Regions from separate parts of the Massilia sp. SYSU DXS3249 genome, predicted to be linked through region 1. Evidence: predicted binding sites of a transcription regulator. Region 1 holds the regulator's gene; the other holds the start of a gene.
The links. The regulator HrcA, encoded in region 1, represses chaperone genes, less so after heat shock. The targets are predictions, from matches to a motif close to TTAGCACTCNNNNNNNNNGAGTGCTAA.
Positions count from the first base shown of each region.

Region 2: groES (co-chaperone GroES) is a predicted target of HrcA. The motif match lies at 3,507-3,533, and genes of this name have one in related genera.

Region 1 is NZ_JBSIPX010000019.1:14,199-24,235, forward strand. It holds gene holA (DNA polymerase III subunit delta) at 1-772, opposite strand, end outside; gene ACWCIA_RS19135 (LPS-assembly lipoprotein LptE) at 791-1,354, opposite strand; gene leuS (leucine--tRNA ligase) at 1,358-4,000, opposite strand; gene ACWCIA_RS19145 (barstar family protein) at 4,323-4,649, opposite strand; gene dapB (4-hydroxy-tetrahydrodipicolinate reductase) at 4,652-5,473, opposite strand; gene ACWCIA_RS19155 (outer membrane protein assembly factor BamE) at 5,479-6,099, opposite strand; gene fur (ferric iron uptake transcriptional regulator) at 6,179-6,613, shown strand; gene hrcA (heat-inducible transcriptional repressor HrcA) at 6,841-7,863, opposite strand; gene ACWCIA_RS19170 (HAD family hydrolase) at 7,941-8,657, opposite strand; gene ACWCIA_RS19175 (hypothetical protein) at 8,899-9,486, shown strand; gene ACWCIA_RS19180 (hypothetical protein) at 9,501-10,037, shown strand, end outside.
Region 2 is NZ_JBSIPX010000002.1:415,045-425,081, reverse strand. It holds gene ACWCIA_RS04200 (NAD(P)-dependent alcohol dehydrogenase) at 1-129, opposite strand, end outside; gene ACWCIA_RS04195 (hypothetical protein) at 408-827, opposite strand; gene ACWCIA_RS04190 (hypothetical protein) at 923-1,342, opposite strand; gene groL (chaperonin GroEL) at 1,442-3,088, opposite strand; gene groES (co-chaperone GroES) at 3,131-3,421, opposite strand; gene ACWCIA_RS04175 (hypothetical protein) at 3,853-4,122, shown strand; gene ACWCIA_RS04170 (cell division protein ZapA) at 4,119-4,430, shown strand; RNA gene ssrS (6S RNA) at 4,477-4,657, shown strand; gene ACWCIA_RS04160 (EVE domain-containing protein) at 4,757-5,224, shown strand; gene ACWCIA_RS04155 (hypothetical protein) at 5,246-5,581, opposite strand; gene ACWCIA_RS04150 (DUF1622 domain-containing protein) at 5,628-6,008, opposite strand; gene ACWCIA_RS04145 (metalloregulator ArsR/SmtB family transcription factor) at 6,134-6,448, shown strand; gene ACWCIA_RS04140 (hypothetical protein) at 6,445-6,837, shown strand; gene ACWCIA_RS04135 (rhodanese-like domain-containing protein) at 6,848-7,186, shown strand; gene ACWCIA_RS04130 (sulfite exporter TauE/SafE family protein) at 7,334-8,137, shown strand; gene ACWCIA_RS04125 (diguanylate cyclase domain-containing protein) at 8,253-10,037, opposite strand, start outside.

The DNA of each region.
Region 1 (10,037 bases):
TTAACAGCGTGCGGATTTCTTCGGAGACGGCCCACAAGACCAGCGGCAGCGCCTCCCCTTCCCCCTTCAGGCCGTCGAGCATGCGCGCCAGGCGCGCCGGGTCTCCGGCCAGCATCGCTTCCGACAATTTGAAAACGTCGTAGCGCGCCACGTTCAGCACGGCGTCCTGCACCTGCTCGAAACTCAGCTTGCCCGGCTCGTGCAGCAGGCCCAGTTTCTGGATTTCCTGGTGCGCCGCCAGCAGGTTGCCTTCCACCCGGTCCGCGATGAAATCGAGCGCGCTGCGGTCCGCGCTCTGCCCCTGGGCGCCCAGGCGCATCCCGATCCAGCCGGGCAGCTGCGCGCGCTCGACGTTCGGGATCTCGATGTAGACCGCCGCCTGCTGCAGCGAGGCGACCCACGAGGCCTTGGCGGTCTGCCAGTCGAGCTTGGGCAGGGTGATGAGGGTCAGGTTGTCCGGGCTGAGGTCCTTGGCGTAGGCCTGCAGGGCGGCGCTGCCGTCCTTGCCCGGCTTGCCGCTCGGGATGCGCAGCTCGATCAGCTTCTTGTCGCCGAACAGGGACAGCGCCTGGTTGGCCGCCAGCAGTTCGCCCCACTTGAAGGTACGCTCGACGGTGAGGACGTCGCGTTCGGTATGGCCGGCCGCGCGCGCCGCGCGGCGGATTTTATCGGCCGCCTCCAGCGCCAGCAGGTGCTCGTCGCTGGTGATGACGTACAGCGGCGCCAGCCCTTTTGCCAGATGGGGCTCGAGCGCCTCGGGCCGTAATTGCATCGCTACTCCCTGGCCCGCTTATTGGGCAGGCCGGGCTGCCGGCGTCGCAGCCGGCTGCGCCGACAGCGCCCCGGCCGGCTTCACGGCCGCCAGGCGGCGCATGATCTGCTGCACCAGGTCGGACTGCATGTCGCGGTACAGCAGCTCTTCCTCGCCTTCCTTCGCCAGCACCGCTTCTTCGCTGAAGGTCAGGTTGCGGCGCAGGGTGATCTCGGTCGGGCCGAGCATCAGGTTGCCCCTGGCGTCGCGCAGCTGGAACACCAGCGTATAGCTCAGCAGGTACTCGCGCACGCGGCCCAGGTTGTTCAGCGACAGGATGGCCTTGTTCCGCCCTTCCGACAGCACCTCGAAGCGGGCCTCGGCGCCTTCCTGGGTCGGCATGATGACGACCCGGTCGCCGGCGCGCAGGTTGCGCTTGAGCTCATTGCCCAGCGGAGAGGTGTCCGGGAAGGCCAGGAAAATGCTCGCGAACGGCATGTTGTAGGCATCGGTCGAGCCGCGCAGCTTGAAGCCGCAGGCCGACACGGCCGCCGCCAGCAGCAGCGCGCCGGCCGCGCGTACCAGGAGAGTAGATACGCGCATGGCTTACACCACAATGTTGATGAGTTTGCCGGGCACGACGATGACCTTCTTCGGCGTGCCTTCCACGAACTTCTGCACCGCTTCCGATGCCAGCGCGGCCGCTTCGACCGCCGCCTTGTCGGCATCCTTCGGCACCTTGACGGAACCGCGCAGCTTGCCGTTCACCTGGATCATCATCTCGATCTCGGCCTGCTCCAGCGCCGCCGGGTCGACTTCCGGCCACTGCACGTCGAGGATGTCGCCGTACACCTTCGCATAGCCCAGGTCCTGCCACAGGGCGTGGGTGATGTGCGGCGCCACCGGATTGAGCATGCGCAGGAAGATCGACAGGCCTTCCGCGATCACCGCGTCGCCGGCCACGCCTTCGGCCAGCTTGCTTTGCTCCAGCGTGTTGAGCATCTTCATGCAGGCCGAGACCACGGTGTTGTACTGGATGCGTTTCAGGTCGTAGTCGGCCTGCTGCAGCAGCTTATGCACTTCGCGGCGCAGGGTCTTGTGGGATTCGTCGAGCGATCCCTGCTGCTGGCCGCCCAGCGCCGCCGCGATGCGCTCGCGCTGCGCGTAGCCGAAGGCCCAGACGCGGCGCAGGAAGCGGCTTGCGCCTTCGACGCCGCTGTCCGACCACTCCAGGGTCTGCTCCGGCGGCGAGGCGAACATCGTGAACAGGCGCGCGGTGTCGGCGCCGTACTGCTCGATCTGCGCCTGCGGGTCGATGCCGTTGTTCTTCGACTTCGACATCTTCTCGGTGCCGCCGATTTCGACCGGCTGGCCATCGGCCTTCAGGGTCGCGCTCTGCGGGCGGCCCTTGTCGTCGAAGACGAGTTCCACGTCGGCCGGGTTGAACCAGGTTTTTTTACCGGCCGCGTCTTCGCGGTAGTAGGTCTCGTTGAGGACCATGCCTTGCGTGAGCAGGTTGACGAAGGGCTCGTCGAACTTCACCAGGCCGAAGTCGCGCATGACCTTGGTCCAGAAGCGCGCATACAGCAGGTGCATGACGGCGTGCTCGATGCCGCCGATGTACTGGTCCATCGGCATCCAGTAATCGTTGCGCGCGTCGACCATGGCGTCGTTCGAACCCGGCGAGGTATAGCGCATGTAGTACCAGGACGAGTCGATGAAGGTGTCCATCGTGTCGGTCTCGCGGCGCGCGGGCTTGCCGCACTTCGGGCAATCGCACTTCAGGAAGGCCTCGTCCTTGCCCAGCGGGTTGCCGGTGCCGTCCGGGACCAGGTGCTCGGGCAGCACGACCGGCAGGTCGGCTTCCGGCACCGGCACCACGCCGCATTCGGCGCAGTGGATCATCGGGATCGGCGTGCCCCAGTAGCGCTGGCGCGAGATGCCCCAGTCGCGCAGGCGGAAGGTGACCTTCTTGTCGCCCAGGCCCTTTTCGGCCAGGTCGCCCGCGACCGCGTTCACGGCGGCGATGTAATCGAGGCCGTCGTACTTGCCCGAGTTGATGACGCGGCCGTTTTCCTTGTCGCCGTACCACTCCTGCCAGCCGTCGAGCGAGAATGCCTGGCCTTCGACTTCGACCACCTGCTTGATGGGCAGATCGTATTTTTTCGCGAACGCAAAATCGCGCTCGTCATGGCCCGGCACGCCCATCACGGCGCCGTCGCCATAGGTGATCAGGACGTAGTTGCCGACCCAGACCGGCAGCTGCTCGCCCGACACCGGGTGCGTCACGAACAGGCCGGTCGGCATGCCCTTCTTTTCCATCGTCGCCATGTCGGCTTCGATGACGGAACCGAGCTTGCATTCGGCGATGAAGGCGGCCAGCTCCGGATTGTTCCTGGCCGCGTGCTGGGCCAGCGCGTGTTCCGGCGCCACGGCGCAGAAGGTCACGCCCATCAGGGTGTCGGCGCGGGTGGTGAAGACGTACAGCTTGCCTTCGTTGATCAGTTCACCGGCGTCGTCCATCACCACGTGCGGAAAGGCGAAGCGCACACCGGTCGACTTGCCGATCCAGTTGGTCTGCATGGTGCGCACGCGCTCCGGCCAGCCCGGCAGCTTGTTGTCGACGAAGTCGAGCAGCTCCTCGGCGTAATCGGTGATGCGCACGTAGTACATCGGGATCTCGCGCTTTTCGATCGGCGCGCCGGAACGCCAGCCCTTGCCGTCGACGACCTGCTCGTTGGCGAGCACGGTCTGGTCGATCGGGTCCCAGTTCACGGTGCCGGTCTTCTGGTAGATGATGCCTTTCTCGAGCATCTTCAGGAACATCCACTGGTTCCACTTGTAGTATTCCGGCTTGCAGGCGGTCATCTCGCGCGACCAGTCGATGGCCAGGCCCATCGACTCCATCTGCCCGCGCATGTGCGCGATGTTCGAATAGGTCCACTCGGCCGGCGGTACGTTGTTCGCCATCGCGGCGTTCTCGGCCGGCATGCCGAAGGCATCCCAGCCCATCGGCATCAGCACGTTGTAGCCGTTCATCCGCAGGTAGCGGTACATCACGTCATTGATCGTATAGTTGCGCACATGGCCCATGTGCAGCTTGCCGGATGGATAAGGCAGCATCGAGCAGGCGTAGTACTTGCCCTTAGGGAAACGTGGATCGTGTTCGACGGCTTTATAGGCATCGATCGACTTCCAGTACGCCTGTGCGGCCTGTTCAACTTCGGCGGGACTATATTTATCTTGCATGATGTTCTGCGGACGGAATTTTGGAGGGTGGAGCAGAACATTATACTGGTTCATCTTGCACTGCGGCGAAGCGGGGCAGGATGAGGCGATAAGGGGCTGACTGGACGCCTTTTGCCGGCGCAAGCCAGAGGCGCTGACCGTAGGGTGGGCTGGAAACGCGTCAGTCTCCTGGCAGAATTCCTGGACGCCTTGGCGCGTACCGAACAGGAAGCCGAGCGCCGCCGGGCGCAGCGGCAGCGCCGGCATCACGTAGTGGGAATGGAAAGCAGGTCCGCCGCGCCCGGGTCCGATGAGGACGCCATGCCGGGCGGACGCAAATGATTTAACGAAGAACCAGTTCCAAGGCCGGCTTTTCGCCGTAGTCTTCGTAGCGCTCGTTGATGCCGCCGACGCAGAACACGATCTCGTCGACCAGGTCCGGCAGGCGGCCGCGCAGGCCGGCGCTGTCGGTGATGACGATTTCCAGCACCTCGTCCGGCTGCAGGCGGAACTTGGTCATGTTCTCGTCGTCGCGCAGGTAGCTCAGGCAGTCGACCCAGGTGTCGATGGTGTCGCCCGTCGCCGTGTGAAAGCCGAATGCGCGGCGGCTCTCGGCCAGGAAGCTCGCTTCGTTGACGATCGCCGCGCCGTTCAGTTCTGCCACTGCCATGGTTATCCTTTCACGCCCGTTTTCAGGCCGAGCACGTCCTGCATGTCGTACAGGCCGTTCGCCTTGTCGGCGATGAAGCGCGCGCCGCGCAGGGCGCCGTGGGCGTAGGTGACGCGGCTGCTCGATTTATGGGTGATCTCGATGCGCTCGCCGATGCCGGCAAACAGGACCGTGTGGTCGCCCACGATGTCGCCGCCGCGCACGGTGGCGAAACCGATGGTCGAGGGATCGCGCTCGCCGGTCACGCCTTCGCGGCCGTAGACGGCGCATTCCTTCAGGTCGCGCCCCAGGGCGTCGGCAATGACTTCGCCCATTTTCAAGGCGGTGCCCGATGGCGCATCGACCTTGTGGCGGTGGTGCGCTTCGATGATTTCGATGTCGTAGCCTTCGGCCAGGCTCTTCGCGGCCATTTCCAGCAGCTTGAGGGTGATGTTCACGCCCACGCTCATGTTCGGCGCGAACACGACGGCCGTTTTTTCGGCGGCCGCCTGGATCGCGGCCTTGCCGGCGTCGTCGAAACCGGTGGTGCCGATGACGATCTTGACGCCGTTCGCGGCGCAATACTTCAGGTGCTCGAGCGTGCCTTCCGGACGCGTGAAGTCGATCAGGCAGTCGGCGCCGGCCAGAGCGCGCGCGAGGTCGGACTCGATGGCGACGCCGGTCAGCTGGCCCGAAAAGGCGCCGGCATCCTGGCCGATGAAGGGCGACGCCGCCACGTCGAGGGCGCCGGACAGCTGGGCGTCGGGGGCGGCGGCGATCGCTTCGATCAGCATGCGGCCCATGCGCCCGCTGGCGCCGGCAACCGCGATTTTCATGTGATTCATAGCAATTACGGGGTGGTCGTGGACGTTGCTGGCTGTGCCGCCGTGGTCGGCTCGATCGGACGGACGGGCGCGGCGGCTGCCTTCTTCGAGGTCTTGATCGGGCCGGCGATGCGCGCGATGTATTCGCGTTCGGTCGGCAGGTTGCCGCCGTCGAAGCGCTCGACCACGCCGTCCTTGAAATACACGGTGACGCGGCTGGTGGTCAGTTCGCCGTTGCCGCGCGCGAGATAGAACGGGTAGTCCCAGCGGTCGGCGTGGAACATGTCGGTCAGCAGCGGCGTACCCAGCAGGAAGCGCACCTGGTCGCGGGTCTGGCCCACTTTCAGCTGGCTCAGCATTTCCTGCGAGACGAAGTTACCCTGCTGAATGTCCGGACGGTAAGGCGAGAAGATCCAGAGGAACTTCTGCAGCTTGGTGACCTGGGTCGTTTGCGCACCCGCATTGGCCAGCGCGGCCGACTTGTCGGCATCGGCTTCCACGGCTTGCGCGGACGTGCTCACCGGCGCGGCGGGCCGGGTCTGGTTGCGCCAGGATGCGCAGCCCGACAGCAGCAGCGTGCATGCAAGGCCTGCGGCAAGCGTCGCGCGGGCATAGGAACGATGAACAACGGCATCAATGACGCGCATAAGTAACCTCAAAACGTATTAGGCGGAGCTTCCAAAACGCTATATCATAAAGCACTCCGCCCATCTACGAGTAACAAACATGAGTAACAAACCGACCGACCTGAAGGCGAGCGGCCTGAAGGCGACTTTGCCTCGCCTGAAAATCCTCGAAATTTTCCAGAACAGCGAAGTGCGCCACCTGACGGCGGAAGACGTCTATAAAATCCTGCTGGCCGAGAACATGGACGTCGGCCTGGCGACCGTCTATCGGGTGCTGACCCAGTTCGAGCAGGCCGGCCTGCTCAACCGCAACCACTTCGAAACCGGCAAGGCGATTTATGAGCTGAACGCCGGTTCGCATCACGACCACTTGGTCTGCCTCGACTGCGGCCATGTCGAAGAATTCTTCGACGAGGAAATCGAATCGCGCCAGCACAAGGTCGCCGTCGAACGCGGCTTCAAGATCGCCGAGCACGCGCTGGCGATCTACGGCAATTGCGTCAAGCCGGCTTGCCCGCATCGGGGTAATAACTGATCGGGTTACTTCGCAATGAAGAACGGCGCCGAGGGCGCCGTTTTTTGTTGCTGCATAGTTGTAGGGTGGGCACCCCGTGCCCACGCGGAACGGTGAATGGCGGTAGCGTCAGCCACGGTATTGCGTTAACGCCCGTTTAAAAACACCCCGAAGAATACAAGCGTTAACGATGCACGGCGATCCAGTCAACAATGATCACCATTCCGCGTGGGCACGGGGTGCCCACCCTACGAATGACTCAGCGCATTCGACAGCAGCTTGGCCGTGATATCCACGATCGGGATCACGCGCTCGTAGGCCATGCGGGTCGGGCCGATCACGCCGAGGGTGCCGACGATCTTGCCGTTGACCTCGTAAGGTGCGGTGACCACGCTCATTTCGTCCATCGGCACCAGTTTCGATTCGCCGCCGATAAAAATCTGCACGCCGCCGGCCTTGCTCGACACGTCGAGCAGCTGCATCAGCCCGGTCTTTTGCTCGAACATCTCGAACAGCTGGCGCAGCGAACTCATGTTCGAGGACAGGTCGGACACCGACAGCAGGTTGCGTTCGCCGGAAATGACCATGCCGTCGCCCTGCTCGGCCATCGCCTCGGTGCCGGCTTCCACGGCCGTCTGCATCAGGCCGCCGATGTCGTCGCGCAGCTGGCGCAGTTCGCTGCCCAGGCGCCGGCGCACTTCGTCGAAGGTCAGGCCGGCGTAATTCTGGTTCAGGTAATTGGCCGACTGCACCAGTTGCGCCGGGGTGTAGTCGACCTCGGTCAGCAGCAGGCGGTTCTGCACGTCGCCGCGCGGGTCGACGATCACCAATAAAATGCGGCGCTCGGACAGGCGCAGGAATTCGATCTGCTGGAACACGGATTCGCGGCGCGGGCTCTGCACCACGCCGGCGAACTGCGTCAGGGACGACAGCATCTGCGCCGCGCTGGCAATGGTCTTTTGCGGTTGCTGGCAGGCCAGGCGCATGCGCTCGGGATCGACGCCGTGCTGTCCGTCCAGGTGCTGGACCGTCAGCAGGGTGTCGACGAACAGGCGGTAGCCGCGCGGCGTGGGCACGCGGCCGGCCGAGGTGTGGGGACTGGCGACGTAGCCCATTTCCTCGAGGTCGGCCATGATGTTGCGGATCGTGGCCGGGGACAGGTCGAGGCCCGAGATCTTCGAGAGCGCGCGCGACCCGACCGGCTGGCCATCGGCGATGTAGCGCTCGACCAGGGCTTTCAGGAGGGTTTGGGCACGGGGTTCAAGTTGCATGGGGAAGAAAACGGGCAGAATGGTTCTGTACCTATTATGCACGTTCGCCCGCGCTCTGTGCGCTCAGAGCGCCGCTCTCAGGCGTGTTCGCGCTTGAGCCAGGCAAGCAAGGCATCGAAGTCCGACACGATCGCATCCGGCTCGATGCCCTCCTCCAGGTGGCGCCGGCTGGCGGTGCGGTTCATCCAGACGCCCCGCATCCCGGCGCGCTGGGCGCCCTGCACGTCGAGCACCAGGTCGTCCCCGACATACACCGCCTCGTGGGGCGCCACGCCGAGCGCGTCGAGGGCGGCATGGAAGATCGCCGGGTCCGGCTTGGCGCGCCCGAAGGCCGGCGCCGACACCGAGGCGTGGAAATGGTGGGCCAGGCCGATCGTCTGCAGGTCGGCGTTGCCGTTCGTGACCGATCCGATCAGCACCCGCCCTTTCAGGCGCAGCAGGCCCGGCAGCACGTCGTCGTAAGGAATCACGGCATTGCGCGCGGCGAAGAATTCGATCATGGCCAGCTCGACTTTGGCCGCGTCCTCGCCGGCCTGTTCGAAGGCCGCCACCAGGCCGGCACGCCGCAGCGCGCCCAGGTCGAGCTGGAACTCGGGTTTTCTCGCCAGGAGCTCCAGGCGGGCCTGGCGCAGGCTGTCGATGGTGAAGCGCTCCGCCACCCGCGGCACGTTGTTGGCAAGCCACGCGAACAGGGTCTGCTCGGCCTGCAGGATCACGGGAGCGATGGGCCACAAGGTGTCGTCGAGGTCGAACAGGACGGCTTTGGGCCAGGGGCGGCGGTGGGAGGGCGTCATCGTGAGTGCGTTGAGGGGACCACCCAAGTGGGGGCGACCCAAGCATAGCGAGGCCAGCGGCGAAATGCAAACGCGCCCGGCTAGCGGACGGCCCCTGCGTGGAGAGGCGCGTTACACCGTGATACAAAGCGCAAAGAGCCCGGGCCTTGTCAAATGCTCTAAAATGATGGGCAAACTTCTACCGTGCGGCGTGGCGCACCCGCTTGCGCGCCAGCCCCTTCCCTTTTTATTTGGAGAAATGATGATTCGTTCCCCCCTGCGTGCCGGCATCGCGCTGGCATGCGCGCTGGGCCTGTCCGCCTGCGGCGGCGGCGACGGCGATATATATGTCGGCGGCCAGGCGACCGGTGTCACCAAGGCCGGCCTGGTGCTGACGCTCAATGGCGGCTCCGACCTCGAAGTCCCCACGTCCGGCTCTTTCCTCTTCAAGGACCTCGTGGAAACGGATTCGCGCTATGACGTCAAGGTCAAGAGCGTTCCGCCGAACGTCGAAAAAATCGAAGACTGCGTGGTGACCAACGGCACCGGCCGCGCCGTCTTCAACGTCTCCAACGTGTTTGTTACCTGCACGATCCGCAAATGGGACCTGGGCGGCTCGATCGTCGGCCTGGGCAACCGGACCGGCCTCGTGCTCGTCAACGGTACCGACCGTGTCGAGATCCCGGCGAATGCCACCGAATTCAAGATGGCCAAGGTATCGGAAGAATCGCCCTACGGCGTGACCGTGCTGCCGACGCCGGGCGGACCGAACTGTACCGTGGAAAACGGCAGCCGTGAAAAAATGCCATCGAGCAATGTCACGGACATCGTCGTACGCTGCACCCCATGATTCTGGAGGCTAATTTGAAGAAATCGACCCTGGCGCTGTCGGCGCTGACCCTGGCGCTGGCCGCCGGCCTGAGCGCCTGCGGCGGCGGCACCTCGACCTACACGATCGGCGGCGTCGTCACCGGCCTGGAGTATCCGGGACTGGTGCTGTCGAACAATGGCGAAGACCTGCCGATCGCGCAAGCCGGCTACGACGAAACGACGAACACGGCGACTGGCGTCGTCACGCGCACGCCGAAAAACGTCACCTACGCCTTCAAGAACCAGGTCGACTACGGCGATCCCTACGACGTCACCATCAAGGCTTCGCCTCCGCACCAGGTCTGCGTGCAGAACGGCGGCACCACCGATACGGCAGGCCGCCTGTCCACCATCAACGCCGTCATTTCCTGCGCGCTGGTCAGCAACACGATCGGCGGCACGGTGAGCGGCCTGACGGCAGAGGGACTCAAGCTGACCAACGGCAGCGCCAGTGCCCCTTTGACCGTGGCTGCGAATGCCACCAGCTTTATCTTCCCGGAAGAGGTGGTGTACAACCAGACTTATGGCGTG
Region 2 (10,037 bases), on a different contig from region 1:
CGAGTGGCAGACGCCGCAGTACAGCACCTCGATTTCGACTTCGTGCGCCCCCGCTTCCTCGCGCTCGAATACGTGGGGTTTCAGGCGGCTGAAGGAGTGCTTCGCCGCATAGCCGGTGACCTTGATCATGTTCGCTCCTCTGGAAATGGAGCGGGGACGATAGGCCTGGTGCGCGGCCGCGTCTGTTAAGTCGCGCGCCCACGGCGCGATCGGAGCGCTGCTGCAAGGTGTGCGGGCCGAATCGTGAAGGCGGGGTGCTAGACTTGGGGCGTGCCCAACCTGGAAAGAACCGATGCGCTTTACCAGGTCCGGTGCGGGGGAGGGCAGGCGGTAGCCAGCGCGGCGTATTTAAAGGAGGAGCTGGCCCGGTTCAGGGCGCGGGCGGGCAAGTAGGTCGTACCCGGCGTTCAGTCCTCCGCCTGCAAACCATTGTCCTCGCACCAGCGGCGCAGCGCGGTCCGGGTGGCATCCTCGCGAAAGCGTTCCCAGGCTTCCCCCGCGCCACGCTCTTCCAGCAGGCACGCAAAGCCCTCGATGTCCCGGTCGCTGAACAGGCCGCGCACCAGGGACTGGTCCTCGGGCAGGTGGGTAGCGGCAAAGCGCAGCACGAGCTCGTCGCCGATGCCGAGCGTGCCGGCGGGCGGCACAGTCACGTAGCGCGCGTCCTCGCCGGAGGCCGAGGGCATCGGCGCCTCCTCGTCCATGTACTCGTCGTTCAGGAGGTGGATCATGCCGGTGTCGCGCGCCACCATGGCCGTGACCGCGCCGCCGCCATCCTCGACCCTCATGGCCGCCTGTTCGAGTTCATCCAGGTTGACTGTTGACATGGCTGCTCCTGTGCGGGAAGTCGAGGCAGACAGTATGCGGCGCTTGCGCGCGACCCCTGCGCACGGTTGGACGCGGCAGGGCAGGCAGGCAGGCTTCAGCCCAGCTGCAAGCCATGCTCCGCGCACCATCCGGCCAGCACCGCGCGCGTCTGCGCCTCGCGGAAATCGTGCCAGCGGTCGGTCAGGCCGCGTTCCCCGACCAGCTCGCTGAAATGGCGGTAGGCGTCCGGGCGCCTGAACATCTGGCGCACCCGGTCGGCATCCTTTTCCATGGCGGCGTCGGCGAAATCGAACACCAGTTCGAGTCCGAGGTTCAGCGTGCGCATGTGCGGAACCGGGACGTAGCGTGGCGAGCTGTCGATATCGTCCGGCAGCGGGGCCGATTCCCCGGCGAACAGCTCCGAGCGGATATGCACCTGGCCCGTATCGAGGGACACCCAGGCTTTATCCGGGGTTCCCGATTCGGACACGATCAACACGGCGTCTTCGAGGTCGTCTGCGTCTACTGTAGGCATTGCATTCTCCAAAAGTAAAAAAGCCTGCAAGGCGAACCTTGCAGGCTTGATTTTGCACAGGGTGCCGGCGAACCGGCGCTCCCCTGGGCGGACCGGCAATTACATCATGCCGTCCATACCGCCCATGCCGCCCATGCCACCCATACCGCCCATGCCGCCGGCTGGCTTGTCTTCAGCCAGTTCCGACACCATGCAGTCGGTGGTCAGCATCAGGCCGGCGATCGACGCTGCGTTCTGCAGGGCCGAACGGGTGACCTTGGCTGGGTCCAGCACGCCCATTTCGACCATGTCGCCATAGGTGCCGTTGGCGGCGTTGTAGCCGTAGTTGCCCTGGCCGGCCAGGACGCCTGCGACGACGACCGATGCTTCTTCGCCGGCGTTCTGGACGATCATGCGCAGCGGCTCTTCCATGGCGCGCAGGACGATCTTGATGCCGGCTTCCTGGTCAGGATTGTCGCCTTGCACTTGCAGGTTGGCGCGGGCACGCAGCAGGGCGACGCCGCCGCCTGGCACGATGCCTTCTTCAACGGCTGCGCGGGTAGCGTGCAGCGCGTCTTCCACGCGGGCTTTCTTTTCCTTCATTTCGACTTCGGTGGCAGCGCCGACCTTGATCACGGCAACGCCGCCGGCCAGTTTGGCCACGCGCTCTTGCAGCTTCTCGCGGTCGTAGTCCGAGGTCGCTTCTTCGATCTGGATGCGCACTTGCTTGACGCGTGCTTCGATCGATTCCGCGGCGCCGGCGCCGTCGATGATGATGGTGTTTTCCTTGCCGACTTCGACGCGCTTGGCCTGGCCCAGTTCAGCCAGGGTGACCTTTTCCAGGGTCAGGCCGACTTCTTCGGCGATCACCTGGCCGCCGGTCAGGACAGCGATGTCTTCCAGCATGGCCTTGCGACGGTCGCCGAAGCCTGGGGCTTTCACAGCAACGGTCTTCAGGATGCCGCGGATGTTGTTGACGACCAGGGTCGCCAGCGCTTCGCCTTCGATGTCTTCGGCGATGATCACCAGCGGACGGCCGGCCTTGGCAACCTGCTCCAGCACCGGCAGCAGGTCACGGATGTTCGAGATCTTCTTGTCGCACAGCAGGACGAACGGATTGTCGTGGATGGCGACTTGCTTGTCCGGGTTGTTGATGAAGTAAGGCGACAGGTAGCCGCGGTCGAACTGCATGCCTTCGACGATGTCGAGTTCGTCGTTCAGCGACTTGCCGTCTTCGACGGTGATGACGCCTTCCTTGCCGACCTTTTCCATCGCTTCAGCGATGCGCTCGCCGATCGAGTAGTCCGAGTTCGCGGAGATGGCGCCGACTTGCGCGATTTCCTTCGAGGTGGTGCATGGCTTGGCGATCTTGGCCAGCTCTTCGACGGTGGCTGCAACAGCCTTGTCGATGCCGCGCTTCAGGTCCATCGGGTTCATGCCGGCGGCAACGAACTTCATGCCTTCGCGCACGATGGCTTGTGCCAGCACGGTCGCGGTGGTGGTGCCGTCGCCGGCGTTGTCGCTGGTTTTAGAGGCGACTTCCTTGACCATCTGCGCGCCCATGTTCATGAGCTTGTCTTTGAGTTCGATCTCTTTCGCGACCGAGACGCCGTCCTTGGTGACGGTCGGGGCGCCGAACGAGCGGTCCAGCACGACGTTGCGGCCTTTCGGGCCCAGGGTGACCTTGACTGCGTTGGCGAGGATGTTGACGCCTTCAACCATCTTGGCGCGCGCTGCGTCGCCGAAAATTACTTCTTTAGCTGCCATTTTGTATTTCTCCGTTTATTCGGTAGATGTTCTGGGGGAGGATTACTTGACCAGCACGGCCATGATGTCTTCTTCGCGCATCACCAGCAGTTCCTGGCCGTCGACCTTGACGGTCTGGCCCGAATACTTGCCGAACAGGACGCGGTCGCCAACCTGGACTTCCAGTGCACGCAGCTGACCGTTGTCCTGGACTTTGCCATTGCCGACGGCGAGGATCTCGCCCTGGTCCGGCTTCTCGGCGGCTGCATCAGGGATGATCAGGCCGGAGGCAGTCTTGGTTTCCTGGTCGAGACGCTTCACGATAACGCGATCGTGCAGAGGGCGAAGGTTCATGCAAAACTCCTTATTCAGTGGTTTGGACTAGCTTTTGTTTGCGTTGTGGCCACATCGCGACGTGCGCTGCGGCTTGAAAGAGTTGTTAGCACTCTCTACTAACGAGTGCTAATTATAGGGACGACATCTGCCTATTTCAAGACGCCATGTTGCTTATTTAACTGTTGCCGTTTGCGTCAGCTCAAGCGCGACTGGCTTGCCGAGTGACCATGGCGCAGGCACAAAGCGGAGAGACTAGCACCGAAGGGAGAAGGCTTGACGCACCGTTGGCTGGGAATTGATCGCGATCAAAATGTTTGACGAAATCTTCAGAGGGATGCAAATTGCATAAGGAAGATGCGTGTGTCCGGGCAAGCTCACGCGAGCCGAGGGCCTGCTGCATCGTACGCTATCATGTTGACTGTCCAACCAGAACGGACCTATAGTTACGAATGATTTCCGAATTCCAAGACCTATCCGACAAAATCGAGCAGCTTGCAGCGCTGGTCGGGACGCTGCGCAACGAGAATGCGCAGTTGCTTCAGACTAACGTGCTGCTCAACGAAGTGAACACGGCGCTCGTCGAGCGCCTGGTCGAGGCCCAGAACCGCATCGAGGCGGTCATCGCGCAATTGCCCGCGCCTGAGAGCGATGAGGCCGGCGATGCCGAAGCCGATGGCGCAGAAGACGACGAACCCATGCACACCGAGGCCGCCCGATGATCTACCTTGACGTCACGATCATGGGCCAGCCCTACCGCCTGGCCTGCAAGGAAGGCGAGCAGGCCACGCTGCGCGACGCCGTGCGCTACCTCGACGGCAAGATGATCGCGCTGCGCGACTCCGGCAAGGTGAAGGGCAACGACCGCATCGCCGTCATGGCCGCGCTCAGCGTCGCTGCGGAATTCCTGTCGGTCAAGTCGCCGCAAGGTCCGCTGTCGGACATGACGATGCTGGAAGTCAAGCAAAAAATCGAGGCGATGCACACCGTGCTCGACGCTGCCCTCGCACCGCAACAAAATCCGTCCTGACCGGTCAAATTCGTTTGACATGCCGGTTCAAGCGAGTAAACTGCGAGGCACCCTGCGGTGTTCGAGATTGCCATATATTCCTTGAACCATTTACATGCATAGGTTGCGGGATATGTTCGGTGGGCGTGAGCGTCGCTAGTTCGACGAACCCGAAATTGAATTGACTGTGACCACCTTGAGCCATCAGGTTCGGGATGCCGGCAAAAAACGGCACAGGCGGGGCTCTATTCCACAAAAGCGGTTGCGGCCATCGGCACGCAGCCGTTTTTTTATGCGCGCACGCTTTTCGGCGGTGCCCGCGGTTTTTAAACATTGGAGCAGGATCGATGCCTTACTGGTTGATGAAATCCGAGCCGGATGAAGTCAGTTTCGACGACGTTCGCGCCGCGCCCGGGCAGACCGTGGCCTGGTTCGGCGTGCGCAATTATCAGGCGCGTAATTTCATGCGCGATGCAATGCAGGTCGGCGACGGCATCCTGTTTTATCACTCCAGTTGCGCCGTTCCCGGTGTCGCCGGCATTGCGGAAGTGGCCAGCACGCCGTATCCGGACGCCACCCAGTTCGATAGCGCCGGCAAATACTTCGACCCGAAAGCGACGCGCGAACAACCGCGCTGGATTTCCGTGGACGTGCGCGCAAAAGAGCAGGGCCGCTATTTGCCGCTGGCGGAAATGCGCACGGTTCCCGAACTCGAAGACATGGTATTGCTCCAGAAAGGCAGCCGACTTTCCATTTCGCCCGTCACGCCGGGACAATGGAAGCGCATTCTCCAGCTGCTGCGCGATCCGGGCTGAATCGCCCGCACCATCTCCTCGTCAGCGCTGGGCCGGCGCCTGCCTGATCAGGCCCTCGAGCCGCGCGGTCGGCGCCGGCGTCATTTTTTCGGCGGACGAGCGCAGGCAGGCGACGACTTCCGCGCGCACGGCCTCGCGCTCGGCCACGTTGCAGATCAGCGCGAGCTCGACCAGGAAAGCGCGTTCCGGTTCCGGCATGCTCTCGATGGCGGGCCAGACGACGGCGAGCCGGTCGAGCGTCTTGTCCGCATGCGTCTTGAGCATGTAGCGGGCGCCGAAGAAGCCGAAGATCGCCAGCACGACGATCGGAACGATCAGGAAGAGCAGGCTGGGGGATTTGGGTGTGGATGTGGACATGGCCTGCATGATACCGGACGCGGCGCGGAGAAGCGGGTCCGCACCCTCATTCGGCGGCCGGGCGGCCCCTGGCCTTGCCCGCCTTGGCCGTGTCGCTTTCCGCCTGCAGCTCCTTGTTGAGGAAGTAGTTCAGGGCGGTCCGGATCACGGCGATGGCCGCCAGCTTGCCGATCCGGTCCCAGGTCGGCGCGACCGAAGTCGACAGGATGTCGGCGGCCAGCTGCAGTTCGAGGGCCAGCGTCAGGTGCCGCGCGAACGACAGCCTGATCGGGATGAAGCTGCCGCCCCGGTCGAACAGCATGTGGCGCAGCAGCGCGACGATGACTACCACGACGCCGGCGGCAATGACGAGCGCACCCAGCGCTTCGACGAGCAGCCTAAGCCATTCCACGGACGAGCGCACGCTTTCTTCGACCTGTTCGAACAAGAACGCCTCCTGTATTCGTACCCGGTTCCAGACTAGCACGACAGCGGAGATGGCCGTCGCAGCCATCGGCGGCGACCGCGCCGAAATCGCTTGCAATAGTTAGATGATTAGCTAATAATCGTTTCATGAGCACCGTATTCAAAGCCTTGTCCGATCCGACCCGCCGTAAAGTCCTGCAGCTGCTGCAAGCCGGACCCATCGGCGCGGGAGAACTCGCGGAGATGTTCGACGTCTCCAAGCCCACCATGTCGGCCCATTTCGCCGTGCTGGTGGGCGCCGGGCTGATCGAGGCCGAGAAGCAGGGGCGCAACGTTACTTACCGCCTGAAATTGTCGGTGCTGGAAGAAGCGTTGCTGGGTTTTGCGCAGGCGTTTGGTTTGCAGGTCACGCGGCCGGAAGACGGCCATTCCGAAGTCGAATCGAAACAGGAGAAACCATGAAGGCTCACCCACTGGGGCGCGCGCTTGCCGGCGCCGCGTTCATCCTCGCCGCCTCCGCCGTCCTGCGCTGGGCCACGCCCGGCTACCTGGACGAGGAGACGGGGCAGCGCCTGACCGGGGTGCTGCTGGGCTTTGTCGTCGTGGTGTATGCGAACGCCATCCCGAAATCCCTGGTCGCGCTGGCGCGGCTGCGCTGCTCGCCGGCGCAGGAGCAGGCGGCGCGCCGCTTTGCCGGCTGGAGCCTGGTGCTGGGCGGCCTCGGCTACATGGCGGCGGCCCTGGCCGCGCCGCTGGAGACGATGCACCTGGTGGGCGGCGCCATCCTGGCCGTGGCGCTGGCGGCGGCGGTCCTGCGCTGCATGCGCAGCGGCGGCGCCGTACAAGGTTAAGGAGCGGGCCATGTTCGCAATGCTGATGGGCCTGAAGGGAATCGCGCCGCGCGAGCTGCACGAACGCATGGGGCAGGGTGGCATCACCGTGCTCGACATGAACGCGCGCCATGCCTGGCTGCAGGCGCGCGTGCCGGGCGCGCTCAACCTGGCGCCGGATTTCGACGCGGCGCTGCTGCCGGCCGAACGCGCCACGCCGCTCGTGTTCTACTGCTCGAACCCGCTGTGCAGGAAGGCGCCGAATGCGGCGCGCCGCGCCGAAAAGCTGGGCTATACGGATGTGCGCGTGATGTCGGCCGGGATCAGCGGCTGGCTCGGGGCGCGCCTGCCGGTCGAGAGCGGTGCCTGACGAGCCAGCGGCACGCGCTGCGCGCTTCGACTTTTCACCGGCCATCGACTAGACTCTGTTCCTCATCCGTTTCGAGGTAAGCGCTTTGTCGATGGCATCCTGTCCCCTGTCCAGCACGTCCGTCCACCTCTTCGCCAGGGAGGGCGCATGGACCCCTTGCTGATCCTGGCCCTGCTGGCCATGGGCGCCTTTGGCGGTTTCGCCGCCGGGCTGCTCGGCATCGGCGGCGGCATGGTGCTGGTGCCTTTCATTACCATGATTTTCACGGCGCGCGGCGTGCCGGACGCGCTGGTGGTGCACATGGCGATCGCGACCTCGCTCGCCACCATCATGTTCACCTCGCTGTCCTCGGTGCGCGCCCACCACAAGCATGGGGCGGTGCTCTGGCATGTCGTAAAACTGCTGGCGCCGGGAATCGTGGTCGGCTCCATGATCGGGCCGTGGATCGGCAAGCAGATGAATTCCTCGGCGCTGGCTTTCTTCTTCGGCATCTTCGTCGCCTTCTCCGCTACGCAAATGCTGGTCAACAAGAAGCCGGCGGCGGCGCGCGACTTGCCGGGCACGCCGGGCATGTTCGCCACGGGCGGCCTGATCGGCATCCTGTCCGGGCTGGTGGGGGCGGGCGGCGGCTTCATCTCCGTTCCCTTCATGACCTGGTGTAACGTGCGCATCCACAATGCGGTGGCCACCAGCGCCGCGCTCGGGTTCCCGATCGCGCTGGCCGGCACCCTGGCCAACATCTTCTATGGCTGGGGCGAGCCGGGACTGCCGGAGTATTCGCTCGGCTTCATCTACGTGCCGGCCCTGTTGATCATCGTGGCGGCCAGCATGACCATGGCGCCGCTGGGGGCGCGCACCGCGCACCGGATGGAGGTGCGCCAGCTGCAGAAGGTGTTTGCGGTGATCCTGTATGCGCTGGCCGCCTACATGTTCTGGAAGGCGGCGCAGTAAGAGCGCCTAACAAAACCGCCATGGCTGCGTTGCAGCGTCTCGCCGTACACGCGTACTGTCTTCGACGCCGCGCCTTGCCCTGACGGTTTTGTTAGGCGCTCTTAAGGCAGGCGCGTCAGCCCGCCGCCGCCAGCACGGCCGCGCCGTCGGCGGCCAGCGTGGACAGCGCGAAGCAGCGCCGGCCCGCGCTTTTTGCGGCATACAAGGCCTTGTCCGCTTCGCTGCCGAGGACCGAGGCATCGACCGGGAAGCTGTCCGTGTAGGCGACGCCGATGCTGGTCGTGACCATCCGTTCGCCCGCTTCCAGCACGAAGGGATGCTCGAAGGCCTTCAGGATCTTGCTGGCGACCAGCGTGGCCTCGTCGGGCGACTTCAGGCCTTCGAGGATGACGGTGAACTCGTCGCCCGCCAGGCGGCAGGCCGTGTCGGTCATGCGCACCGCGCCCTTGATGCGCCGGGCGAATTCGTGCAGGACCGCGTCGCCCGCGGCATGGCCGAGGGTATCGTTGACCTGCTTGAAATGGTCGACGTCGAGGAACATCAGGGCGATGCCCTGGGCATTGCGCTGGGCGCGCTGCAGCGCCACTTCCAGCCGTTCCTGGTAGGCGCGGCGGTTCGGCAGGCCGGTCAGGGCGTCGACGCGCGCCAGCTTGTCGAGCTCCTCGGCATGCAGCCGGGCGGCGGACACGTCGGTGCCGAGCACGTAGACGCCGTTGAAGACGCCGAAGTGGATGTCGGGGATGCGCGTGATCTCGACCGTGCGCAGCCCGTCCCGCAGCGGCAGCGACCTTTCGAAACGCACCGTCTCGCCGGCCCGGTTGCGCTCCTGCAGCGACTGGTGCTGCTCGGCATAGAAGACGTCGCCCATGACTTCCCTGACGGTGCGGCCCAGGATGTCCTGCGGCGCCAGCCCGAACCATTCCTGGTAGGTGGCGTTCGCGAACGTGTAGCGCTCGCCGGCGTCGATGTAGCCGATCAGCACCGGCAGGTTGTTCGTGATCGTGCGCAGGCTGCGTTCGCTCGCTTCCAGGCGGCGTGCCGACTCCTTCAGCGCCGTCACATCCTTGAGCGTGATGACGGCCCCGATGCCGGCGCCGTCCTTCGCATGCAACGCGCGGCCGCTGGCCAGCACGATGCGCGGCGCGGCGCCCGGCGGCTTGATCGTCATCTCGGTGTTTTCGATCAGTTCGCCATGCAGGGCGCGGTACAGCGGGACCTGCTCCGGCGCCATCAGGGTTTCGCCGTCGGCATGGAACAGGCGGTAATGCTCGGCCCACTGCCCGGGAGGAACCGGAGCGACTGTCAAGCCGACGATCTCGCGGGCCGCGTCATTGAACATCGTCAGATCACCAGACTGCGAGCAGACCACCACGCCGACGTCGATTGAATCGAGCACGGCATTGAGCAGCTCGCGCTCGCGGGCAAGTTCGTCCTCGATCCCCTTGCGTACCGAGATGTCCTGGATGAAGGTGCCGAAGAAGTGGGTGTCACCCGCATTGATCAAGCCGATGGTCATCTCGACCGGGAACTCCTCGCCGTTGCGGCGCAAGGCAAACAGCTGGAGGCGCTTGCCGACCACGCCCGAGCTGCCGCTGACCGAGTAACGCTGCATACCGGCTTCGTGCGCATCGCGGAAGCGCGGCGGGATGATGGTCTCGGTGACCGTGCGCCCGACGACTTCCTCGCGGGTCCAGCCGAAGATCTCCTGCGCGCGCGGGTTCCAGTCCGTGATACGACCCTGGGCGTCGACGCCCACGAAGGCGTCGAGCGCCGTGTCGATGATGGCCTTGACCCGGCGTTCGCCCTTGCGCGTTTCTTCGGCCGCGCGATGGAGTTCCGTCGTGCGCTCGGCAACGCGCGTCTCCAGGCTCGCGTTCAGTTCGCGCAGGCCCTGTTCGTT